3 regions of the Kitasatospora sp. NPDC059146 genome follow, and region 1 is predicted to be linked to each of the others. Evidence: riboswitches for the same ligand, from Rfam matches in the RefSeq annotation. Region 1 holds a riboswitch; each other region holds the start of a gene.

Region 1 (4,230 bases):
TTGCTGTGCCGGCTCTTCTGCCAGACCACCCCCGTGAGGTCGGCGGCGGCCATCCCGTTGTGGGCGTGGTCGGAACCGTGCGTGTCCTGCGAGTCGTGCATAGAAGTCTCCCGAAGAGCTCCGGAGTTGTCGTCCAGCGCGGCGCCCCGGCACCCGCCGAACGAACGGACCGGCCCCGTACCGGCCCGGCACAACGCCTCACTTGACGTGATGATAGCCGCAGTGCACGTGCATCAGCACGGGACATTGCAGGTGCACGAGGCTTTTCGACGGTCGCCGCGAACTCTTCACGGACCCTTCTCCTGACGGTACGTAAACGGACATAGGCGACTGAATCGACGGTTCGTCCATAACCGGCCGTGAGCGGTTCCCCGCTGAATGTTGATCTTCGAATGCCGGGAGTCGCCCTCCCGTGACCCTCCGTCAGGCCGCCCGGCGGCTGTGAGACATCTCACGCGACCCCGGTGCAACGCGCCACCCCGCGGGACACGTCAGGGCAACTGAAGGGCTCCGTACGGGGCTTGGGCGATGAATGTCCGGATTGTGGGCAATCGCCCCGGACCGGAGCGGCCGGGGCACGACCTCCGCACCGCGACCGCCCGAAGCCCGTACGGCAGCCGACTGCAGGCCTGACGGGCAGATGTCCTACGATCTCCGGCATGAGCACCGCAGCCATCCCGGGCGCGCCACTGCCCGTCCGCACTCCAGGTTCCCGTGCGCGGGGGCGCCACCGCCGCCCCGAGCGCCCCGAGATCCGCACCGGCTCGCCGGCCCTGGTGCTCGCCGTACCCGCGACCGCGGGGCCCGAGTCCCGTTCGGTCGTCGAGGAACTCCTCTCGATCGTCCGCAGTGAGCACACCGGCGTCCAGGCCGCGGTCGGCTACCTCCCGGCCGCCGACGCCGCGGCCGCGGACCCGCAGGAGCGCACCGTCGCGGAGCTGCTGGAGGCGGCCGCCGAGGCCGGACTGCCGACGCCCGTGGTGGTGCCGCTGGTCCCGGGCCCGCACGACTTCCTGACCGGGCTTCACGCCCTCGCCGCCCAGTACGGCGCGACCGTCACCGACGCGCTGGGCCCGCACCCGCTGCTGGCCGAGGCCGTCCACGTCCGGCTGTCCGAGGCCGGGCTGGCGCGGGCCGACCGGGCCCGGCTGTTCGCCATCGCGACCGCCGCGGACGGCGTGGTCCTGACCACCGTCGGCGGCGAGGACGCGGCCGCCGCGGCCGGGATCACCGGCGTGCTGCTGGCCGCCCGACTGGCCGTGCCGGTCGTCGCCGCCGCGCTCGACGTGCCCGGCTCGGTCGCCGCCGCCGTCGGCCACCTCCGGGAGACCGGCTCCGAGCGCCCGGCCCTGGCCCCGCTCGTCATCGGCCCGGAGGCGGACCCGGAGCTGCTCGCCACGGCCGCCGAGGAGACCGGCTGCCCGTCGGCCGCGCCGCTGGGCGCCTACCCAACGGTCGGCCAGCTGATCGCCTCCACCTACCTGGCCGCCCTGCCGGTGCCGACGGCGGAGGAGCTCGCCGAGGCGGAGGCGGAGGCCGCGGCCACCGTCGGGGCCGGGGAGGGCTCCCGACGCGCCCACGCGGCCGCCGAAGGGCCCGTGGAGGGCTAGCACGACCCACTGAACGCCCGTCGGCCACCGCCGGCGGACCCGCACTGCCGAAAGGGCCCGGAACGACCTCGTTCCGGGCCCTTTCGCCGTGTTCCGATTCACCCCGCTGGTGCGCTAAGCGGGCAATGCGGCGCAATGTCCGTTTCCAGCTCATTTGTCAATGGACACTCGGCGAATGACGGGCGCGTTCCCCAGCGCGCGATTCACTACCGCTCCCCCGCGCCTCGGGCGCGCGCCCCTTGTGCCCCAACGCTCCGTCACCTCTTTTCTGAGGCGGAGCCAGTTATGAGAATCCGCTGCGATATTGCCGGAAAACGATCATTTACGATCATGAATTACGGCCCATTTGACGTTTTCCACTAAACCGTGATGCGCATCACAGGTATTTGCAGTTTTAACTTAAGTCTGCTTAACGTGCTCCCCGTTCGTGACCACACGGACCCAGTTCATCCGCGACGCCGAGTCCTGCCGTCGGATGTCCTGGCAGCGCGAAATCGCATCACGGCAGGAGCGGGGGAACCACAGGTAAGTCGCCCCGGACCGTTTTCCGGAACGGTCCAGGGCTAGGGGTGAAGCCGCGCCCACAGCGCGGCCGGGCAACTCCAGCCCGAATCCGACAGCTCACCTCGCAGGCGTGGGAGAGGACCGCGTCTTCATGCTGCCTTCCAACGGCAACCGCCTGTCCAGCCGCACCCGTCGCGTGATCGCCGCCCTCGGCGTCGCCGGCGTCGGCCTCACCGTCCCCTGCCTCACCACCGGCACCGCGAACGCCGCCTCCGTCGCCACCTGGGACAAGGTCGCCCAGTGCGAGAGCAGCGGCAACTGGAGCATCAACACCGGCAACGGCTTCTACGGCGGCCTCCAGTTCACCTCCAGCACCTGGGCCGCCTTCGGCGGCACCAGCTACGCGCCGCAGGCCGACCAGGCCACCAAGGACCAGCAGATCTCCGTCGCCGAGAAGGTCCTCGCCTCGCAGGGCCCCGGCGCCTGGCCGGTCTGCTCCGTCCAGGCCGGTCTGACCAAGGGCGGCGCCGCGCCCACCGTCGACACCTCGGCCGGCTCCACCGCGGCCAAGCCCGCGGCCAAGCCCGCCGCCAAGCCGGCCGCCCCGAGCAAGCCGGCCGCGAAGCCCGCCGCCCCCGCGCAGGACCAGGCCCAGGCCTCCGACGACGCCGCGGCCGCCTCCGCCCCGTCCGCCGACAGCACCTGGGCCCAGAAGCGCCAGGCGCAGGCCCAGGCCGGCGGCTACACCGTCGTCGACGGCGACTGGCTGTCCTCGATCGCCGACAAGCACAACGTCCAGGGCGGCTGGCAGCGGCTGTACGACCTCAACCGCAGCACCCTGACCGAGGGCCCGGACACCATCTACCCGGGCCAGCAGCTGACCTTCGGTGACGGCACCTCGGCCCAGGCCGACGGCTCCGCCGCCAAGTCCGGCTCGGACTTCACCTGGTTCGACCGCTCGAAGAAGGCCGGCCAGGCCTCGAACGGCGGTGCCGTGAACGCCAAGCCGACCGCCCAGAGGAAGCCGTCCGCCACCAAGCCCGCGTCGAAGCCCGCCGCCCAGGCGCAGACCCCGGCCCCGGCCCCGGCCGCCTCCGGCAGCATGGCCGCCGCGGTCTCCTTCGCCCAGTCGAAGGTCGGCCAGGCGTACGTCTACGGCGGCACCGGCAACGGCGGCTGGGACTGCTCCGGCCTGACCCAGGCCGCGCTGCGCGCCGCGGGCATCAACATCCCGCGCGTCGCCGCCGACCAGGCCGCCGCCAGCACCCACGTCTCGCTGGACAGCCTGCAGCCGGGCGACCTGCTGTTCTGGTCCAACAACGGCCAGGACTCGGGCGTCTACCACGTCGCCATCTACATCGGCAACGGCCAGTACGTCGAGGCCGCCAACCCGAGCTCGGGCGTCCGTCTCCAGACCGTCGCCAACTGGGCCCCGGACTTCGCCGGCCGGGTCTGAGCGACCAGGGACCGCGCGGCCGCCGACGGCTGACGCCGGAGCCCCGGGAGGAGCCTCCGCTCCTCCCGGGGCTCCGGCGTGCCCGTACACCCAGCCGGTCCGACCGACCGCCGGCCGACCGGACCGGCCGATCTGACAGATCCGGACCGACCGCCCCCGGGCACAGCACGCCGACGGGCCCCGGAGAGCAACCGCCCTCCGGGGCCCGTCGGTCGGCCCGGTCCGCCCGGACCACCCGTTCTCAGCGCGCGCAGGCCCCGGTGGACCCGCGCATCACCAGCTCCGGCTGGAACATGAACTCCCCGCGCTGGGCGGAGTTCCCGCCGACCTCCTCCAGCAGCGCGTCCACCGCCGCCGTCGCCATCGCCTCGACCGGCTGGCGGATGGTGGTCAACGGCGGCTCGGTGAAGGCGATCAGCGGCGAGTCGTCGAAGCCGACCACCGAGACGTCCTGCGGCACCGACAGCCCGCGCTGGCGGACCGCCCGGATCGCGCCGAGCGCCATCATGTCGCTGCCGCAGACGATCGCCGTGCAGCCCTTGTCGAGCAGGGCGCCGGCCGCCGCGTGCCCGCCCTCCACGCTGAACAGCGTGTGGTGGACGAGGTCCTCGGCCTCCTCCCGGCTGCGCCCGAGCACCTCGCGCATCGCCGCCGTGAAGC
Region 2 (4,230 bases), on a different contig from region 1:
GCGGTCTCGGTGCGCCGCTGGTCGAGCCGGCGCTGACGGGTGACCAGCTCGTGCAGGGTCTCCTGCTGGCGCTCGGCGGCCTGGCCGAGGGTGCGGGCGCGGGTGAGGTAGGCCTCCGGGTCGCTGGAGAGCATCAGCTGGGCGGTCTGGGTCATCCCGCCGCCCCGGTACTCGGCCCCGGCGACCGTGGCGAGGTCCCCGCGCAGCTCGTTGAGCTGCTCCTGGGCGGCGGCGACCTCGCCCTGGAGGATCGTGGTCTCGCCCAGCAGCCGCTTCTGCGCCTCCTGCGCGGCGTTGTACTTCTCCGAGGCCTGTTCGGCCTCGTCGTACAGCTGCTCGACCTGGGCCTTGACGTCCTTGCGGTCGGGCGCGTCCGGCGCCCCGGGGGCGGCCTGGGCGCTGCCGGCGGTCGCCACACCCAGGGCCGTGGTGGCGGCCGCGGTCAGTACCAGCGCACGGGCGAGCAGTTGGGAACGACGGTGCACGGGCATGCGGCAACGGCTCCAGTCCTGCGGCGCGGCCCCGCGGCCGCGCCCCGGTGGGCGGCCGTCGAGCGGGAGTCCGGTGGCAGACGTTAGCGAGTCCGGGCAAGTGAGTCCAAACCCCTACCGACCCGAATATTTGACCCCTAATCGGACACCAGGTCGAGCCGCCGGAAAAGCCGCAGGCCCGGCCCTCCGTGACGGAGGACCGGGCCCGTGAACGCGTGGCCGGGGATCAGACCCGCACGATGGAGGCCAGCGGCATGTTGGAGACGGCCTCGTAGCGCACCGACGCACCCGGCTTGGGAGCGTGCAGCACCTGGCCGTTGCCCGCGTAGATGCCGACGTGGTGGGCGTCGCCGTAGAAGATCAGCATGTCGCCGGGCTGGGCCTGGGAGATGTCCGAGCCGATCCGGGTGCCGGCGCCGGCCTGCTCCTGCGAGGTGCGCGGCAGCGACACCCCGGCCTGGTTGAACGCCCAGACCATCAGGCCGGAGCAGTCGAAGGAGCTGGGGCCGGTGGCGCCCCAGACGTACGGGCTGCCGACCTTGGTGGCGGCGGCGGCCAGCGCGGCGGCACCGTGCGAACTGCCCGGGGCGATCTTGACCGGCGCGGCGGTGGAGCCCGAGCCGAGGTCGCTGCGGCTGCTGTCGCGCGAGGCGCGGTCCGGGGCGGCGGCCTTCGCGGCGGCGTCCGCCTTGGCCTTGGCGTCGGCGGCGGCCTTGTCCTCGGCCGCCTTGATCGCCTGGCGCTCCTGCTCGGTCAGCGTGTTGAGCAGGTCCTGGGCGGCCTTGAGCTTGTTCTGGACCTCGTCCTTGGAGGCCTTCAGCTGCTGGGTCGTGGACTCCAGCTCGCCGAGCTTGCCCTGGGCCTCGGTGCGGTCCTGGTCCAGCTTGCGCTGCTGGTCCTGGAGCTGCTTGAGCTGGTTCTTCTGGGTGCTGCCCGCCTGGTTCAGCGCGCCGGCCTGGTTGAGGAAGTTGTCCGGGCTGGAGGAGAACATCAGCTGGACCGTCGGGGATATGCCCCCGTTGCGGTACTGCTCGCCGGCGATCTCGGCCAGGCCGCCCTGGAGGTCGGTCACCTGGGCCTGCTGGCGGGCCACCTGGTCCTGGAGGCCGGAGACCTGCTTCTCCAGCTCCTGCTGCTTCTCCTGCGCGGCGTTGTACTTCTCGGTCGCCTGCTCGGCCTGCTCGTTGAGCTGGTCGACCTGCTCCTTGACCTGGTCCTTGGTCGGCTGCGGGTCGGCGTGCGCGCCGGACTGCGCGGAGAGCGCGACGGCGGCGGCGGCGAAACCGGTCAGGATCGAGACGCGGGTACGGCTGGCGGGCTTGGGACGACGATGGGACGCCACGAAGGCGGACTCCTTCTTCCTACGCCGCCTACCGGGTGAGCTGACGGGTTCGGGCCGGAAGCATGCCCTACGACGCCTCACCGGCCTCACCTACGGCCGACCTGGCGCCGATTCACCCCGGAGGAACGTGTGGTTCCCCGGCTCCGCTCCACAGCGCCCCCGACTACTGGGCTCCCCTGTCGGGCAGTCGCTTCGACCTGCCCCGCTGTTTCGCGAACTCGGCGGTAACCACCGCCGCCACCCAGGCTGGGTGATCGACTGTGCGGTGGTTCGGAGCACGACCCTAGTAACTGAACCGTGATCCGTTCAAATCCTTGTCAGAAAAAAGACGGAAGATTACCCATGTTCTTTTGTGAAAATGACTGATGGTGATCACCGGCGCACGCAAAGCTGATCGACTCTCACCCTCCGGCCCGCCCGGTCCGCAAACCCGGAGCGCCACCCCCGACCGGAGGTGGCGCGGATCACAGGGCCGGAACCGGCCCCTCGGGGAGGTACCGGAGCGTCAGATCCGGCGGATCGTGTTGATCGACATCGCGTCGGCCTTCATCACCTTCACCACGTCACCGGTGTGCGGCGCGTGGACCACCATGCCGTTGCCGATGTACATCCCGACGTGGTGCATGTCGCCGCCGTAGATCACCAGGTCACCCGGCTGGGCGGTGGCCAGCGTCACGGCGGTCCCGATGTGGCCCTGCTCCTGCGAGGTGCGCGGCAGCGAGACGCCGGCCTGGCCGTACGCCCAGACCATCAGGCCCGAGCAGTCGAAGGTGGAGGGCCCGGTGGCGCCCCACACGTACGGCGAACCCTGCTTGCTCATCGCCTTGGCCACCGCCACGGCGGCGTAGCCGCTGGCCGGCGGCAGGTTGCTGAGGTCGACCCGGTCGGCGCCGCGGGAGGCGCGGTCGTCCTGCTGCTGCTGGGCCCGGAGCGCGGCCCGGTCGGCGGCGCTGAGCGAGTTCAGCAGGTCCTGGGCGGTCTTCAACTTGGTGTTGACGTCCGCCTTGGCCTGGTTGAGGTCCTTGGTGGTGGAGTCCAGGGAGGCGAGCACGGCGGCCGCCTCGGCCTTCTCCTGGTCCAGCCGGCGCTGCTGGTCGAGCAGGCCCTTGAGCGCCTCGGTCTGGGTGGTGCTGGCCTGCTGGACGCTCGACGCCTTGTCCAGGTAGCCGGACGGGTCGGAGGAGAGCATCAGCTGGACGGACGGGTCGATGCCGCCGGTGCGGTACTGCTCGCCCGCGACCTGGGCCAGGCCCACCTGGAGCTGGCTCATCTGGTCCTGGCTGCGGGCCACCTGGTCCTGGAGCTGGTCGGCCTGCTTGCGGAGCTGGTCGGAGCGCTCCTTGGCGCCGTTGTACTTCTCGGCCGCCTGCTCCTGCTCCTGCTGGAGCTGGTCGATCTGCGCCTTGACGTCACTCTTGTTCGGCTGCGGCGCGGCATGCGCGGCGACCTGGGCGGAGAGGGCGACCGCGGTCGCAGCAGCAGCGGTGAGCACGGAGACCCGCGCGCGGCTCGGCTGCTTGGGACGGCGGTGGGAGGCCAAGGGACCGGCTCCTTCTTCCATCGGACTCACCTGATCAGGTGAGATTCCGGAAAATAGGTTTGACGCCAGACCCTAGTGAAGATCTACCCGTTTTGCCACTCCCCCGAAGGCGTGAACTCCGGTTCCCCCACTGACTTCACCGGATCCGCACACCCGCACGGAAGCCCCACTGACCTGCCGTCACAGCCCCCATCCCGACTCCGACCCGGCTCGGGGCCGGCTCAGGGCCGGGCCAGCCGGTTCAGCAGCAGCACCGAGGCCACCGGGCGCGCACCCGCCTTCCGCACGCCCTCCGCGACCTCCCGGTCGGTGGAGACCACCACCACCGGACGGCCCTGCGGCTCGGCCCGGACCAGACGGCGGATCAGCTCGTCCGCGGTCTCGCCGGTCCGGCTGAACCGTACCCGCACCCCGCGCGGCGGCGCCATGATGACCGGTACGTCCAGGTCCTGCCCGTCGAACACACAGGTGACCTCCGCCTGGGTGCGCTGGGCCAGCATCGCCAGCCCGCCCAGCAGCCGGATCCGCTGCTGCTCCAGCGGCAGCGCCGGGTACCCGGTCTTGGTCACGTTGTAGCCGTCCACCACCAGGTGCACCTGGGGGATCGCCAGCAACTGGTCCAGCAGCGCCGGGTCGTCCTCGGCCAGGCCGCGCCGGGCCACGTCGTGCGGCGAGGCCGACCCCGGCACCACCGCCTCCACCAGGTCCGCCGGGCGGAGCTGGGAGACCGGCAGCGCCAGCTCCCGCTGGAGGCCCTGCGCCGACTGCAGCACGGTGTCCAGCAGCAGCCGCAGCCGCATGTCCTCGACGCTGCGGCCCTCCCGGGCCGAGCGGCGGCCCTGCTCGACCGCGGTCTC
Region 3 (4,230 bases), on a different contig from region 1:
GGCGCGCGAGCGCGGGTACGTGGTGGACGACCAGGAGCAGGAGATCGGCGTCCGCTGCATTGCGCTCGCCGTCCCGGGCGCGCCGACGCCCACCGCGCTCTCCGTCTCCGGCCCGGAGGCCCGGATCCGGGCGCTGGAGGAGCAGGCGGGGGCGTCCGCACTGGTGCCGGTGATGCACCAGATCGCGGCCCGGCTGGGGCAGGTCCTGGCGCCATGACGTTCCGTCAACCCCTTTCAGGCGAACGGTAGATCCGGCGAGGACCGGTGCCCGCCGTTCGAGTGGCGGCGGGCGAGTTGTGCCGCTATCGCGGCCACGGCTCGGACACCCTGGTGCGGGCGCGGCCCGCGACAGCGCGGGCCGCCGGAGCGTGGGAGCAGGGTGGACGGCGTGGAGCAGCACGGAGTACGGGGCGGCGCGGGGCGCAGGAGGTTCGGCCGGGCCGGATTGCTGGCGGCGGTGACGGCGGGCTGCGCGGTGGCCTCACTGGCCGCCGGGCCCTCCTGGGCGGTGCGGCACCCGGTGCCGCGCCCGGATCTGGGGACCGTCGCGCCGGGGGCGCCCGAGGCGTCCACTCTGCCCGCCGTGGTCGCCAAGACGTCCCGCTCCCACCTGGAGGTGGTCCGGATCGACCCGGATCCGGCGCCGCCCGGCGGCGCCACCACCATCCACGCCTTCGTCGCCAATCTCGGCCCGGACACCACCGCCTCACCGCTCACGATCACGGTCACCCTGCCGAACGGGGTGACCCCGGAGGGCCCGTACTTCCCCGACAACTGCGCGGTCATCTCGCGCGGCAGGCAGGTGCGCTGCGTGTTCGGTCCCGGACTGCCGGACGGGCGCAGCGTGACCGCCCTCGTCCCGGTCCGGCTCTCCGACGACCTGGAGCTCGGGATCCTGGAGGGCGGCTCGGTCGAGGTGCGCAGCGCGGACGACCCCGGCGGCAGGGGTCACCGGGAGGAGTTCGACATCAAGGTCGTCGAGACGGCGGGCGACTGACGCGACGGATCGCCCCACCGGTCACCGGCCGCCGGCGAGCGGCTGCCGGACCTCCGGTGACCGGTGGGGCGGGCTCGTGGTTACCGGTAGACGCGGACGTAGTCGGCGGCCATGGTGATCGGGGTGTTCCCCTGCGGGGCCGGGTGGTACTTGCCGGCGCTCACCGAGAGGTTGAGGATCAGGTACGCCGAGAAGTTGGCCCCGACGCCCTTGCCGTCCGAGAACACCTTGACGCCGTTGACGTACCAGTCCACCGAGTTGGCGCCGTAGTAGGTGCCGATGGTCACCCACTGGTCGGTGCCGATGGCGCTCGCGTCGGTGTAGTAGTCGGGGTTGCCGGGGTTGACGTGGTTGGTCAGCTCCAGCAGGTTCGGGTTGTCGGGGTGGTACTCGAAGGAGTCGATCTCCCCGTTGCCGTTCTTCCAGGTCCACAGGGCGGGCCAGGCGCCGGTACCGGCGGGCAGCTTGACCCGGGTCTCGGCGTAGTCGCCGGTCTTGACCTGGAACCCCTCGGCGGAGCCCTCGGTGGTCAGGAAGCCGGTGTTCCAGGACTGCTTGCCGTTCTCCAGCGTCGGCCCGCCCGGGGTGGCGGTGAAGGTGGCGACGCCGTTCGCGACGGTGACGTTGTTCTTGTTCAGCCAGTCGAGCTTGTTGTCGTCCGGGTTGTGGTTCCCGTACTTGTACGAGGTGCTCTTGTCGCCGACCCAGCGCTGGCCCCAGTTGATCGGGCCGTTGAACTCGTCGGACCAGGTCAGCGACTTGCCGGCGATCGGGGAGGACGACGCCGGGGTCGTCGGGGTGGCCGTGGCGGTGGGGGTCGGCGTCGCGGTCGGGCTCGCGGTCGGGGACGCGGTGGGGGACGCGGTCGCGGTGGGCTTCGCCGTCGGGCTCGCGGTCGCGGTCGGGGAGGGGGTGGGCTTCGCCGTCGGGGACGGGGTCGGCGTGGGCGTACCCGTGGCCGAGACCACCAGCTGCTGCGAGGGCAGGTTGTGCCAGGCGCCGCCGAGGTCCTGCCAGAAGCCGAACTGGGTGTACGTCCCGGCGGCCAGGGTGCGGGCGGCGCTGGTGTAGGTGAGTCCGCCGGGGCAGATCTGCACGTTGCTCGCGTTGCCCGGGAAGTCCAGGTTGGTGCCGCGCGCGTCGCGGACGCCCACGCCGACGGTCTTGGCGGTGAAGCAGGACGAGGAGTGCAACGCCAGCGAGGCGGTGCCCGCCTTCCCCGCGACCATGGTGGCGGGGGCGAGGCGGTCCTGGGTGACGGTCGGGCCGGTGGCGGCCTGGGCGCCGGAGACGGACGGCAGGCCGAGCAGGCCGGCACCGGTGATGGCGAGCGCCCCGGTCGTGGCGAGGGCGGTGTTGCGGCCACGGTGGGACGGACGGGCGTGGCGGGGCGCGCGACGGCGCCGGGCAGGCTGGTGCATGGGGGTCCTCTGCCACGCCTGCGAGGTGAGCTGTCGGATTCGGGCTGCAGTTGCCCGGCCGCCTGTGGAGCGGCTTCACCCCTAGCCACGCCCCGCACGCTGGTGCGTACGGGCCGGGCGCTGACCTTGGTTCCCCCGCTCCCGTCCGCTGTGGTGCTCGGGTACTCGCCGGCGGGTGGACGGGACTCGGCGTCCCGGCGGCGGGGTCCGCGACAGCGGACGACGACTGCAGGCTAGGCAGGCCGTCCGTGGACGGACAACCTCATGGGGCCGGTTGTCGCGCAGCTCACAGTGGTGTCGATCAACGACGCTGCGTGGCGGCCGAGTTGATCAATGGAGCCGACGCCGACCCGCGGCCCCGCCGGGCCCGCCCGGGATGGGGGTCACACACGGTGCGCGGCGCGGCGGTGGCGGACCGTGTGTGACCGCCGTGGCGTGGAGCCGCCCGAGTCCGCCCCATCGGATAAATTGGAGCCCTGGGATTTTCCGCGGTGCACAAGAGCACCGGCCGGAGCCGTACGACCCGTCCCCCGTTCCAGAGAAGAGGTTCCGCCCCACCATGACCGCGTCCCTGCCCGCCTTCGCCGGCCGTACCTACGTCTTCCGGGCCGACAACGGCGCGGCCTTCCGCAACTCCTACTCGGCCGACGGCACCCGGCTGCGCTGGGAGGGCCTCGGTGAGTCGGCGGGCCAGTGGGAGGACGTGCGGCTGCACGTCGCCGAGGTCGCGCCGGAGATCTACTTCATCAGCTGGACGGAGCAGAGCGGGATCACCGTCAGTCACGTGATGGACCTCAACGCGCTGACCGTACGGGCCTTCTGGACCTTCGAGGGCGAGGGCGGCCGGGTCGGCCAGCTGCACACCGGGACGCTGGAACGGGTCGCCTGACCGGCGCCGGAACGCACCGAACCCCCGGGAGCCGAGGCTTCCGGGGGTTCGGTGCGTTCCGCGGGCGGCGCCGTCAGACGGTCTGGCCCGGGTGGCCCGGCTGGTTCGGGACCTTGAGGTGCTGGGACAGCCACTCCAGCGAGGACGGCAGCAGGGCGCTCCAGGTCTCGAAGTTGTGGCCGCCGTTCTCGAGCATGCTGTAGGAGACCTTCATCGGGCTCCTCGCGGCGTCGATGAACGCCTCGGTGTCGTGCTTGTAGTTGCCGTCGCCCTTCTTGGTGCCGGCCAGCAGCACGGAGACGTCCGGCTGCGGCATGTTCTTCAACCGCCACATCAGGTCGGCCTCGTCGCGGCGCTGCTTGCTGCCGCCGAAGAGGTCGCCGGTGGTCGGGTCGTCGGCCGCCTCGTAGTACCCGGACAGGGACACGGCGGTCGGGAAGACGTCCGGGTGGCGCATGGCCAGCTTGAGCGCGCAGTAGCCGCCGGTGGAGTTGCCCATGAAGGCCCAGGCCCGGGGGTCGGCCGAGACCCGGTAGCTGGCCTGGATCGCCGACGGGACGTCCTTGGTGAAGTACGTGTCGGACTGGGCGCCGCCCGGGATGTCCTCGCACTCGGTGTCCTGCGGCAGGGCGGGCGAGGGACGCATCAGGACCATGACGGTCGGCTGCATCCGGCCCTCCTGCAGCAGCTTGAGCGCGGCGCCCGGGTAGTTGAAGCGGGTGATCAGGTTCTCGGCGATTCCTGGGAATCCGGTGCTGACGATCACGGCCGGGAACTGCTTCTGCGCGTACTCGGGCTGGAAGTACTGCGGCGGCAGGTAGACGAAGCCCTCGGTCGACAGCCGGCTCTCCTTGCCGTCGATCCGGACCTTGCGGATCTCGCCGGACTGGCCGGGCTCACGGCCCATCGCGCCGCCGCCCTTG

What was found. A riboswitch is a leader RNA that binds a small molecule or an ion and turns the genes downstream of it on or off. The one in region 1 is predicted to bind cyclic di-AMP.
Region 2: another riboswitch for cyclic di-AMP. It lies ahead of ACFXPX_RS36035 (NlpC/P60 family protein); the one in region 1 lies ahead of ACFXPX_RS30905 (transglycosylase family protein).
Region 3: another riboswitch for cyclic di-AMP. It lies ahead of ACFXPX_RS35525 (hypothetical protein); the one in region 1 lies ahead of ACFXPX_RS30905 (transglycosylase family protein).

What each region holds. Positions count from the first base shown of each region.
Region 1 is NZ_JBHZCY010000093.1:19,249-23,478, reverse strand. Features, by position in the region: gene ACFXPX_RS30915 (DUF397 domain-containing protein) at 1-101, opposite strand, end outside; gene ACFXPX_RS30910 (hypothetical protein) at 660-1,610, shown strand; cyclic di-AMP (ydaO/yuaA leader) riboswitch at 2,088-2,258, shown strand; gene ACFXPX_RS30905 (transglycosylase family protein) at 2,266-3,570, shown strand; gene ACFXPX_RS30900 (LacI family DNA-binding transcriptional regulator) at 3,812-4,230, opposite strand, start outside.
Region 2 is NZ_JBHZCY010000130.1:11,235-15,464, reverse strand. Features, by position in the region: gene ACFXPX_RS36040 (NlpC/P60 family protein) at 1-491, opposite strand, end outside; gene ACFXPX_RS36035 (NlpC/P60 family protein) at 718-1,833, opposite strand; cyclic di-AMP (ydaO/yuaA leader) riboswitch at 1,844-1,999, opposite strand; gene ACFXPX_RS36030 (NlpC/P60 family protein) at 2,339-3,373, opposite strand; gene ACFXPX_RS36025 (NYN domain-containing protein) at 3,595-4,230, opposite strand, start outside.
Region 3 is NZ_JBHZCY010000126.1:3,404-7,633, forward strand. Features, by position in the region: gene ACFXPX_RS35515 (IclR family transcriptional regulator) at 1-217, shown strand, start outside; gene ACFXPX_RS35520 (hypothetical protein) at 389-997, shown strand; gene ACFXPX_RS35525 (hypothetical protein) at 1,078-2,418, opposite strand; cyclic di-AMP (ydaO/yuaA leader) riboswitch at 2,426-2,533, opposite strand; gene ACFXPX_RS35530 (MoaF N-terminal domain-containing protein) at 2,978-3,307, shown strand; gene ACFXPX_RS35535 (alpha/beta hydrolase) at 3,381-4,230, opposite strand, start outside.